One region of the Pseudodesulfovibrio sp. lm2024 genome, then DNA from elsewhere that is predicted to be linked to it. Evidence: riboswitches for the same ligand, from Rfam matches in the RefSeq annotation. Region 1 holds a riboswitch; the other holds the start of a gene.
What was found. A riboswitch is a leader RNA that binds a small molecule or an ion and turns the genes downstream of it on or off. The one in region 1 is predicted to bind cobalamin.
Positions count from the first base shown of each region.

Region 2: linked by a shared signal. The riboswitch ahead of ACR42D_RS06055 (sirohydrochlorin cobaltochelatase) and the one ahead of ACR42D_RS13770 (ribonucleoside triphosphate reductase) in region 1 are both predicted to bind cobalamin.

Region 1 covers NZ_CP195092.1:2,915,670-2,921,470, forward strand. Annotated here, with positions in the region: gene metE (5-methyltetrahydropteroyltriglutamate--homocysteine S-methyltransferase) at 1-408, shown strand, start outside; gene ACR42D_RS13765 (methylenetetrahydrofolate reductase) at 468-1,340, shown strand; cobalamin riboswitch at 1,406-1,580, shown strand; gene ACR42D_RS13770 (ribonucleoside triphosphate reductase) at 1,749-3,839, shown strand; gene ACR42D_RS13775 (hypothetical protein) at 3,857-4,081, shown strand; gene ACR42D_RS13780 (ABC transporter substrate-binding protein) at 4,297-5,801, shown strand, end outside.
Region 2 covers NZ_CP195092.1:1,336,372-1,342,172, forward strand. Annotated here, with positions in the region: gene ACR42D_RS06040 (ABC transporter substrate-binding protein) at 1-311, opposite strand, end outside; gene ACR42D_RS06045 (ABC transporter ATP-binding protein) at 314-1,093, opposite strand; gene ACR42D_RS06050 (FecCD family ABC transporter permease) at 1,086-2,123, opposite strand; gene ACR42D_RS06055 (sirohydrochlorin cobaltochelatase) at 2,128-3,102, opposite strand; cobalamin riboswitch at 3,225-3,401, opposite strand; gene ACR42D_RS06060 (chemotaxis protein CheA) at 3,415-5,088, opposite strand; gene ACR42D_RS06065 (Hpt domain-containing protein) at 5,098-5,801, opposite strand, start outside.

The sequences.
Region 1 (5,801 bases):
GCCGTGGACTGCTTCCGGCTGACGGCCGGGGGCGTCCGGGACGAGACCCAGATCCACTCGCACATGTGCTACAGCGAATTCAACGCCATCCTCTCGGCCATCGCCAGGATGGACGCCGACGTAATCAGCATCGAGGCCAGCCGCAGCAAGATGGAGTTGCTCGACGCCTTCGACGCCGACGAATACCCGGCGGACATAGGCCCGGGCGTGTACGACATCCACAGCCCGCGCGTGCCGTCAGCGGACGAAATCCACTCCCTGCTGCAAAAGGCCCTGGCGGTCGTCCCGGCCCGCAGGCTCTGGGTCAACCCGGACTGCGGGCTGAAGACCCGCGCCTGGCCCGAGACCCTGGCCTCGCTGGACAACATGGTCCGGGCCGCCCGCAGGCTGCGCGAGGAACAACGCTAACCACCACTCCAGACCGGGCGGGAAGAAGGCTTCCCGCCCGCCCCTCACAAGGATACCCCATGAAGATCATCGACCGCATCAAGGACAAATCCCCCTTCCTCTCCCTCGAATTCTTCCCGCCCAAGGAGCGGGAGCAGTGGCCCCGCTTCTTCGGCCAGGTGGAACGGCTGGCCGAACTCGACCCCGTCTTCGCCTCCGTGACCTACGGGGCCGGAGGGTCGTTCCGTGACAACACGCTGGACATCGCCGCCGAGATGCACAAACGGTTCGGGTTGACGGTCATGTCCCACCTGACCTGCGTGGGGGCCGAAAAGCGGTCCATTGCCGAGTACGTCAACCGGCTCCGGGACGCAGGCATCCACGACGTCCTGGCCCTGCGCGGCGACATGCCGGGCAACGAGGAGGATACCTGGAAGGACTTCCGGCACGCCTCGGACCTGGTGGAGTTCGTCAAGGCGGACTGGCCCGAGATGGGCGTGGCCACGGCCTGCTACCCGGACGCCCACCCCGAGTCCCCGTCCATCGACGACGACCTGCGCTGGACCTGCCACAAATTCAACGCGGGCTCGGACTTCGCCGTGACCCAGCTATTCTTCGACGTGCGCCGCTACCGCGACCTGGTCCGCCGATTGGAGTCACGAGGCGTGACCGATCCCGTGCTGCCGGGCATCCTCCCGGTCCTGAGCATGGCGTCCTTAAACCGCATCCTGTCCCTGTGTGGGGCGAATATCCCGCTCAAGCTCTACCTGGAGCTCCAGGAGGCCGACAGGCAAGGCGGCGACGAGGCGGTACGGCGCAAGGGAATCGAGATCGCGCGACGCCAGGTGCGCGAGCTGCTGGACCTCGGCGCGCCCGGTATCCATTTGTATTCCCTGAACAATGCCGATGTCTGCCTGGACATCCTGTCCGAGGTGCCGGAACTGGGCAGCTGACCCGGCAGAGCCGGTTGGGTGAATTCGGCCCTTGCGCTTCACCCCGCCTTTGGCTACTCTCGAGAAGTTCTAGATGTCCTTCAGGTGGCCCCAGGGCCATAACAGGGAATCCGGTGCGAAGCCGGAGCGGTCCCGCCGCTGTAATCCCCTTGAAGGTCCGGCCCACATGCCACTGCCGCGAGGCGGGAAGGCGGGCCGGACGGGGAGAGCCAGAAGACCTACCTGAAGCGTTTCCTGCCGGATGCGGATCGCGGAACCCGCATGCGGACAAGAATGAAGCCCACCCGATAACCGTCGCCGGGTTCGCGGTTCCGCCGCGACACCGTACATCGGCGACAGCGCAGGCAGTTTCACCGCGGCCGCACTTTGACCGTGCGCCGTCCTCCGCGTTGCCTGCAAGAGACTTACATGCCCAGCAAAATCCTCAAACGAGACGGTTGCATCGAAACCTGGTCCACCAAGCGGATCGGCACCGCCATCTTCAAGGCCCTCAAGGGCAGCGGCATCAAGGACCCGCTGCTGGCCGACCGGCTGGCCGGCAAGGTGGCCAAGAAACTCAAGGACGTGGACATCCCCGAACAGGAGCAGGTCCAGGATATGGTCCAGGAAGTCCTCATGGAGGCCCGCCTGTACAAGGTGGCCGAGCGGTACATCATCTACCGCGAAAAAAGGCGCGAGCTGCGCTCCCAGGACGAGGCGTTCCTGGACATCGCCAAGGTCACGGACGGCTACCTGAACAACGTGGACTGGCGGGTCAACGAGAACTCGAACATGACCCATTCCTTCCAAGGGCTGATCCTGCACATGGCCGGTTCGGTCCAGGCCCGGTACATGCTCGAGAAGTACCCCGAGGAGGTCCGCCTGGCCCACACCCACGGCTACTTCCACATCCACGACCTGTCCTTCGGCCTGGCGGGATACTGCTCCGGCTGGTCCCTGCGCGACCTGCTGCTCGAAGGATTCAACCTGCGCGACCGCTGCTCGTCCACCCCGGCCAAGCACTTTGACGCGGCCTGCGGCCAGATGGTCAACTTTCTCGGCACCCTGCAGAACGAATGGGCAGGCGCCCAGGCCTTCAACAACGTGGACACCTACCTGGCCCCGTTCATCCGCAACGACGGGCTGAGCTACCACGACGTCAAGCAGCAGATCCAGAAGCTGCTGCACAACCTCAACGCCACCTCGCGCTGGGGCGGGCAGTCGCCGTTCACCAACTTCACCCTGGACTTCGTGCCGCCCGCGCACATCGCCAAGGAGGCGGTCATCATCGGCGGTGAGCTTCAGGACTCCACCTACGGCGAGTACGCCGAGGAAATGGCCATGTTCAACCGGGCCTTCCTGGAGGTCATGCTCGAAGGCGACGCGGACGGGCGCATCTTCTCCTTCCCCATCCCCACGTACAACGTGACCAAGGACTTCCCCTGGGAATCCGAGGAAGGCAAGCTGCTGCTCAAGATGACCGCCAAGTACGGCGCGCCCTACTTCCAGAACTTCATCAACTCGGACCTCAACCCCGAGGACGTGCGCTCCATGTGCTGCCGTCTGCAGATGGACCTGCGCGAGATCCGCAAAAAGACCGGCGGCCTGTTCGGCGCGGGGGACCTGACCGGATCCATCGGCGTGGTCACCCTGAACCTGCCCAAGCTGGCCTACCTGGCCCACAACGAAGAGGACTTCATGGACCTGGTCACCGAGTACGCCCGGCTGGCCTCGGAGTCCCTGGAGTTCAAGCGCAAGGTGGTCCAGAAGAACCTGGACGCGGGCATGTTCCCGTTCTCCCGGCGCTACCTCAAGAACGGGTTCAAGGGCCACTTCTCGACCATCGGCCTCATCGGCGGCCACGAGGCGTGCATGAACCTGCTGCACAAGGGGCTCGACACCCCGTCCGGCTCCCGGCTCATGCAGCGGGTGCTCAATCTCCTGCGCAGGCTCGTGGTCCAGTTCCAGGAGGATACCGGAAACCTGTACAACCTCGAGGCCACGCCCGGCGAAGGCACCTGCTACCGGCTGGCCAAGATCGACAAGGAGCTGTACGCGGACATTCACACCTCGGGCGACGAGACCCCGTACTACACCAACTCCACTCTGCTGCCCGTGGGCATCAGTTCGGACGTCTTCTTCGCCCTTGAGCACCAGAACGACCTGCAGACGCTGTACAACGGCGGCACGGTCTTCCACACCTTCCTGGGCGAGGCCGCCCCGGACGAGGAGAGCGTGAAGAACTTCCTGCTCAAGGCCATGAGCAAGACCAAGATCCCGTACATCTCGGTCACGCCGACCTTCTCGGTCTGCGAGGACCACGGCTACATCTACGGCGAGCACTTCAACTGCCCGACCTGCGACAAGGAGACCGAGGTCTACACCCGCGTGGTCGGCTACTACCGCCCGGTGGGCCGCTGGAACAAGGGCAAGCAGGAAGAGTACAGGGAACGCGTCGAATACTCGCAGCTGAGCTTCTGCTCGTCGGCCTGCGAACCCGCTTGCGAGCCCGCCGCCTGACCTGATACGGGAACGTGATGATACTCGACGCCAACCAGCTCGCTTCCATCCGGCAGCACAACGACGAGGAACTGCGCAGGGGCAGCCGCGCCACGCACGGCTACCCGGCGCGCACCGTGCAGGACCTCCTGCACACCGTCGAGGCCCTGAAGAAGGAAAAGAAGAAGTGGAAGAAGCTGGCCCAGGACCGGGGCAAGACCCTCAAGGCGATCAGCGACCTGGCATCGGACCAGTCCGACTGACCCCGGCCCCGGCGCGACAAGACAACCAAGGCCCGGCCTGCACCATGCAGGCCGGGCCTTTTTCATGAACTCCCCCTCCAACTCCCCCGCACAGTGCGCATCCTTGAAAGTCGAGCTATCTTTTTTCATTTTCATATGTGTCAATTGACACGTTTTTCATAATGGTGTTATTTAACGCAATCTTTTCCGAAACAAGTACTCAAAGTGAGGAGTTCATGCACGTTTTCATCCAATGCCGTGCGGGCAGGCTGGTCCTGGCCGCATTGGCAGGCCTGCTGGTCCTGTGCACCCTGGCCGCGACCCCGGTCCTGGCCAAGGATACGCTCACCCTGGCGGTCAAGGGCGAGCCGGACGACGGATACGATCCCACCCTGGGCTGGGGGCGCTACGGCAATCCCCTGTTCCAGTCCACCCTGCTCAAGCGCGACGAGAACCTGAACATCGTCAACGACCTGGCCACGGACAAGACCCTGTCCAAGGATGGGCTGACCTGGGACGTGACCATCCGCGAGGACGTCCAATTTTCCGACGGTTCGAAACTGACCGCCGAGGATGTGGCCTACACCTACAACACCGCGGCCAAGGCGGGCGGCAAGGTGGACCTGATCAACATGGACAAGGCCGAGGCCACCGGCGAATACTCCGTGCGCATCACCCTCAAGAAACGCGACACGACCTTCATCAACCGGCTGGTCAGCCTGGGCATCGTGCCCAAGGCACTGCACGGCCCCGGCTACGCGCGCAAGCCCGTGGGCTCCGGCCCGTACAGGATGGTCGAATGGAACGAGGGCCAGCAGATGATCGCGGAAGTGAACCCGCACTATTACGGGGACAAGCCCCACTTCAAGCGGCTGGTCTTCCTGTTCACCGACGAGGACACCTCCTTCGCCGCGGCCAAGGCGGGCAAGGTGGACGTGGTCGTGGTCCCGCAGGCCCTGGCCGTGCAGACCATCCCGGGCATGGTCCTCCACCCGGTCAAGAGTGTGGACAACCGGGGGCTGATGTTCCCCTGCGTGCCGAACACCGGCAAGGTCACGGACAAGGGCGCGCCCATCGGCAACAGCGTGACCGCCGACCCGGCCATCCGCAAGGCCATCGACGTGGCCGTTGACCGCGAGATGCTGGTCAAGGGCGTGCTCGAAGGGTTCGGCCGCCCGGCTTACGGCCCCTGCGACGGCCTGCCCTGGGACAATCCGGAGAACGTCTTCAGGGACGCCGACCCGGACGCCGCGCGCAAGATCCTGGCCGACGCGGGCTGGAAGGACGCGGACGGCGACGGCATCGTCGAAAAGGACGGGGTCAAGGCCGAGTTCACGGTCATCTACCCGGCCGATCGGGCCATCCGCCAGTACCTGGCCCTGGCCGTGGCCGACATGCTCAGGCCCGTGGGCATCCACGCCGTGGTCGAGGGCAAGCGCAGCTGGGACGAGATCAAACACCTCATGCACTCCGAGGTCATCGTCTTCGGCTGGGGGGCCCACGACCCCATCGAGGTCTACCAGCTCTATTCGAGCCGTCACGCGGGCGAGGGCTTTAACAACCCCGGCTACTACAAGAACGCCAAGGTTGACGAGTACCTGGACGCGGCCGTCGCGGCCGAGAGCTACGAGGCCTCCCTGCCCCTGTGGAAGAAGGCCCAATGGGACGGTACGACCGGCAGCAACAGCCGGGGCGACGCGCCCTGGGTCTGGCTGGTCAACCTGGAGCATACCTACTTCGT
Region 2 (5,801 bases), 1.6 Mb from region 1:
CGCATGTGCATGGGCCGGATCAGGATCAGGTCGGGCTTGGCGGCCAGGAACTTCTCCACCCCGTCGCGGGCGTTGAAGGCGGGCTTGCCCAGGGCGGCGGCCGGGTAGTCCTCGTCGGTGGACACGCCGATGATCTGCTCGTCCAGGCCGAGGGAAAAGAGGTTTTCGGTGTGCGCGCCGTACAGGGAGATGATCCGGGTGAACGGTTTGTCGAAGGAGACGGTCCGGCCCGAGTCGTCGGTGATGGTCCGGGCCTGGGCCGTGGAGCAGAGGAACAGGATGAAGGCGAGGGTGAAGAAGAGGCGTTTCAAGATCAGTTTCCTTGGATATAGACGATGTGCGGTCCGTATTCGGTTTCCAGAACGGCGGCGCGCACGCCGAAGACCGCGTGGATGTTTTCGGGAGTGAGCGTGCGGGAAACGTTGCCATAGGCGTGAACGGCCCCTTTGTCCAGCATGACCAGGTTGTCGCAGTACCGGGCGGCCAGGTTCAGGTCGTGGAGCACGGCCACCACGGTGCGGCCCGCTTCGGCCAGCCGGACGAGCTCCTCCATGGTCGCCATGGCGTGGCGGATGTCCATGGCCGAGGTGGGCTCGTCCAGGAGCAGGGCCGGGGTGTCCTGGGCCAGACCGCGCGCCACGGCGGTGCGCTGGCGCTCGCCCCCGGACAGGTCGGCCACGGCGCGGTGGCGCAGGCCTGTGAGGTCCATGGCGGCCAGGGCCTGTTCCACGCGCTTTATGTCGCGCGGGCCGGGACGGCTGAACCGGGGGATGTGCGGGTGCCGCCCCATGAGCACGGTCTCGGCCACGGTGAACGGGAAGCGCAGGGGCTGGTCCTGGGAGACCAGGGCGCAGAGCCCGGCCAGCCGGGCCGGGGGGCAGGCGGACACGTCCTCGCCGTTGAGGCGCGCCGCGCCCGAGGTGGGCGCGAGCAGTCCGGCCAGCAGGCCGAGCAGGGTGGACTTGCCGCTGCCGTTGGGACCGATGATCCCGTGGACCATGCCCGGGGCGAACCCCAGGTCCAGGCCGCGAAGCACCGGCGCGTCGCCGTAGGCGAAGCCGAGGTCCTGCAGGGTGAAGGTGGCGCTATCCACGGGCCAGCCTCCGGGAGCGGCTGAAGATCCAGCAGAAGACCGGGCCGCCGATGAGCGCGGTGAGCACGCCGATGGGCACCTCGTGGGGCAGCAGGGCGCGGGTCACGGTGTCGGCCAGCAGGAGCAGGATGGCCCCGCCCAGGCCCGAGGCGGGCAGCAGCCAGCGGTTGTCCGGGCCCACGACCATGCGCATCAGATGCGGCACGATCAGCCCGACAAAGCCAATGACTCCGCTCACGGACACGCAGACCGCGCTGACCAGGGAAGCGGTCACCAGCAGGATCAGGCGCACCCGGCCGGTGTCCACGCCCAGGCTGCGGGCCGAGCGGGTGCCCAGGCTCATGATGTTCAGGTCGCGTCCGTAGTAGAGGCAGATCGCGAAGGCCGCGATGGATGCCGAGCCGGCCAAGGCCGCGTCGTTCAAGGTGCGGCCCACGAAGCTGCCCATGAGCCAGAAGACGATGACCGAGACCCGCTCGTCGGCCAGGTACTTGATGAAGCTGATGCCCGCCGAGAGGATGGCCGAGACGATGACCCCTGAAAGGATGAGCGAGGCCGGGGACAGCTCGCCGTCCCGCCCGGCCAGGGAGATGACCGCGAAGAGGGTCAGGGCCGCGCCCGCGAAGGCCAGGACCGGCAGGGTGGCCGGGCCGAAAAAGGAGAGGCCCAGGAGCAGGGCCAGGGCCGCGCCGAAGGCCGCGCCCGAGGACACGCCTAGGGTGAACGGGTCGGCCAGGGGGTTGAGCAGCAGTCCCTGGAAGACCGCGCCCGCCACGGCCAAGCCGAAGCCCACGGCCGCGCAGGTCAGGATACGCGGTAGGCGGACGTCCAGAAGGATGCCCGCCGTGGTGGTGTCCAGCGAATCCGCCGCCCCCCGGAGCCCGTTCAGCAGCCCGCGCAGGACCTCGCCCGGCGGGATGGGGATGACCCCCAGGCCGCAGGCGGCCAGGGCCAGCCCGGCAAGCGCTGCCGCGAGCAGGGCCACGGTCAGGCCGTTGCGAAGGGGGGTACGGGAGGCGGCGGTCGTCATGAACCTATTCCGCGCCCTGCTTTTGGGCCATGGCGTCCTTGACGTGGTCCACATAGATGTCGGCCCAGGCGTCCATCATGCCCAGGCCGTTCAAGTCGGGGGTGACCTTGTATCCGGCCTTGGTCAGCATGACCTTCCACGAGTCGTCCTCATCGCCCGCCATGTCGTTGGTGGCATGGTCGCCGGCCACGATCATGAACGGCTTGAGCAGGATGTTCTTCTTGCCCGCGCCCTTGAGCTGCGCGGCCATGTCGTCGAACCCGGGAAAGCCTTCCACGCAGCCGATGTAGATGGGGTAGTCGTATTCGTCCTGCAGCACCTTCTGGAATTCGGAATAGATGCCGGTGGAGAAGTAGTCGTTGCCATGCCCCATGTAAACCAGGGCGGCGTTCATCTTGCGGGCGTGTTCCACATCGGCCTTGAGGGCCTTGGCGGCCTTGGCCAGGTCCTCGGTGTAGGGATGGTCCTCACCGGGCATGCCCAGGGCCGGACGGCCCAGAGCCAGGCGGACAAAGGGCGCGTGGCGGGGCTTCAGGGTGCGGATGGATTTCAGGGAGCCGACCAGGGTGATCAGGTCGTGGAACTCCTCGCCCGCGAAGACGTGCAGGGACTGCACGGTGATGTCGCGGTAGCCGTCGTTCTGGAGGTCCGCGATGGTGGCCAGGGGGTGCTTGACGTACAGGACCTCCTCCGGGATGTCGGCGTGCGCCGTCTTCCAGGCCGCGTCGTCCTGGCGCTTCTGCCAGATGCGGCGGATGATGTTCGAGGTGAAGGCCAGGCGCACGGGCACGCCGGGATTGGCCGCCTCCACCTTGGTCTTGATGTTCAGGATGGATTTGACCGCTTCGGGGTAGGAAGTGCCGAAGGCGGCCAGGACGATGGCCGGTCTGGCCGGGCCCTCGTCGTGGTGCCCGGCCTGGGCCGGTACGGCCATGAGCAGGACGAGCAGGAGGAAGATGGAGTTTCTGAACAGGTTCATCGATGTTCTCCGAAAGGGGCGGGTCCGGGAAATGAATAACCCCTTCCTCTTCGAATTCAGAGGAAGGGGTCCGTATTATCCCTTCGATACCTCGGCGGCAAGCCCACGTACCACCGTGGCAAGTCCATTGCGCGCATCAGGCAGGTCTTCCGGCTGGTCCCTCCCGCTGCCGCCTTCCCAGGGAGACCCCAGTGGCATGAATGGCAGCGGTTCGGCAGGACGTCACGGCGGCGGGTCCGCTCCCGATTCGCACGGGATTCCCTATTGAGTCCGAGGACACCTGAAGATTGAGGATTATGCTCCGGGCGGCGGTTATGTCAAGGACGAGTCGGCGGCCTTGGCGATGCGATCCTGGAATTGCTGGATCATCTCCTCGGCGTCGATGACCAGGGCGTCGGATTCGCCCATCATGCCGTAGCCCAGGATGGGGATCTGGAAGATTTCATGCACCGGCACGGTGAAGCCGGTGATGACCACCTGCTGCTGGCGGAGGACTTCATCCACCAGGATGGCGCCCTTGTAGTCGCCCACCCGGACCACGATGGCCTGGGCCATCTCGATGTCGTCGATCTCCGGGGTCAGTTCCAGGAGGTCGGCCAGGCGGAGCAGGGAATGGACCTCGCCGCGCACGTCCACGGTCTCGCGGCCGTCGGGCAGCTGGACCACGTCGTTGTGCCGGGGCATGTAGATCTCGACCACGTCGCGGCTGGGCATGATGAAGGTATCGCCGCCCACCTTGCAGACCAGGGCGTCCACGATGCCTTCGTTGGCCGAGCGGTCCAGGGGGATGACGATGGTGAAGGCCGCGCCCTTGCCGAGCGTGCTCTTGATGGACACCTCGCCGTCCAGGGCGACTTTGATGGCGTTGACCACCGCGTCCATGCCCACGCCGCGCCCGGACACGTCGGTGATCTTCTCGGCCGTGGAAAAGCCGCTCTGGAGGACGAACTGGAGGATTTCCTCGGTCTCGTATTCCTTGTCCGGGTCGGCCAGCCCCTTTTCCAGCGCCTTGGCCAGGATGCGGTCCGGGTCCAGGCCGCGCCCGTCGTCGCCGACCTGGATGAAGGCGCTGTCGCCCTTGCGCCAGGCGGACAGGGTCACGGTGCCGGTCTCGGACTTGCCCGCGGCCTTGCGCCCCTCGGGGTCTTCCAGGCCGTGGTCCACGGCGTTGCGCAGCAGGTGGACCAGGGGCTCGTTCAGGGATTCCACGATGGTCTTGTCCAGGGCCAGGTCGTCGCCCTTGACCTCGAAGTCGAGCTTCTTGCCGATCTTCTGGGACAGGCTCTTGACCAGCCGGTGCATGGGCATGAAAATCTGCTTGAGCGGCACCAGGCGGATGGCGTTGACCTCCTGCTGGAGCCGGGTGATGACGTTGTCCAGCTCGCGCAGGCTGGAGGCCATCTGGGTCATGCTGGTGGCCCCGCCCTGGGCGATGACCGCGTAGGTGACCATGAGCTTGCCCACCAGTTCGATGACCCGGTCGAGCCGGTCGGTGGCCACGCGGATGGAGGAGATGGCCGCGGGCGCACCCTTGGCGTCGGCCTTGGATTCGGCCTTGGGCTCGGGCTTGGCGTCGGCCTTGGATTCGGCGGGCGCGTCCTCTTCCTCGGGCGCGTCGGCCTCGGCAGTGGGCGGTTCCGAGAACGCCTTGGCCGCGTCCTCCTCGGATTCCTCTACTGCCGGGGCGGACGGCGAGCGCTTGATCTTGGCCAGAGCGTCGGCGCTGCCCTCAAGCAGGCCGCCCAGGGCGAAAAAGAACTTCTTCTGGGCCTCGCAGATGCCGAGCAGGGAGGTGATGATGTCGCTGCTGACGGGCGTGATGCCGTCCTTGAGCATGTCCAGCAGGGCGATGACCCCGGCCGAGGAGAGTTGCATGCACGACAGGCCGAGTGCGTCCACCACCGCTTCGACCCCCTGGCCGGTGGCGTCCACTTCGAGGATTTGCTGTTCGATGTCCTCGATGCACTGGATGATGCTGTCTTGCATGGCTTCCCCTTATTGCGCGGTGAAATAGGTTTCCCTGTCGGGATAAACGGAGATGGTCTTGTCGAAGCCCCACCCGATGAGCGTCTGCTTGGCGTCCGGCGAAAGGGAGCAGGCCGCGATCTTGAAGGTCGTGCCCATGCTGGCCACGGCGGCCCACGCGCCGGAGCCGAAGGTCAGCACCCCGCCGAGGTCCAGGAGCACCGGGTCGCCGGGCTCGATGAACAGGATGGCCGAAATGATCGGCTTGACGTGGCCCTCCAGGTGGACGCGCGGGTCCTTGACCGTGATCACGGTCACCCCGTCCCGGGTCTCCACGTCCACGCCGGCTCCCATGGATTCGCCCTCGGACTGCTCGCTGGAGGACGCCTCCTTGATCAGGGCCAGGACTTCCTCGCGTTCCCCGGTGTCCGTGTCGCCCTCTCTGAGCTGTTCCAGAACCTGGAATATCATGTTCACCCCGCGCGAGAGCAGGGTCACGTTGTCCGGTGTCGACTCGACTTCGCCGGACTGTACTTTTTTCAGGAAATCCTCAATCTTGTGGGTAAAGTGGGAAGCTTCTTCAAAGCCCGCCATGAACCCGGTAACGCCCTTGATGGTGTGCAGGGGGCGGGCCAGGATCTCGATGCCCTGGGGCAAATCCTCGCCCTCGAGGAGTTCGAGACCCTCCATCACCTGGGGGTAGTACTTGTCGTTGACTTCGGAGAAGAACTCCT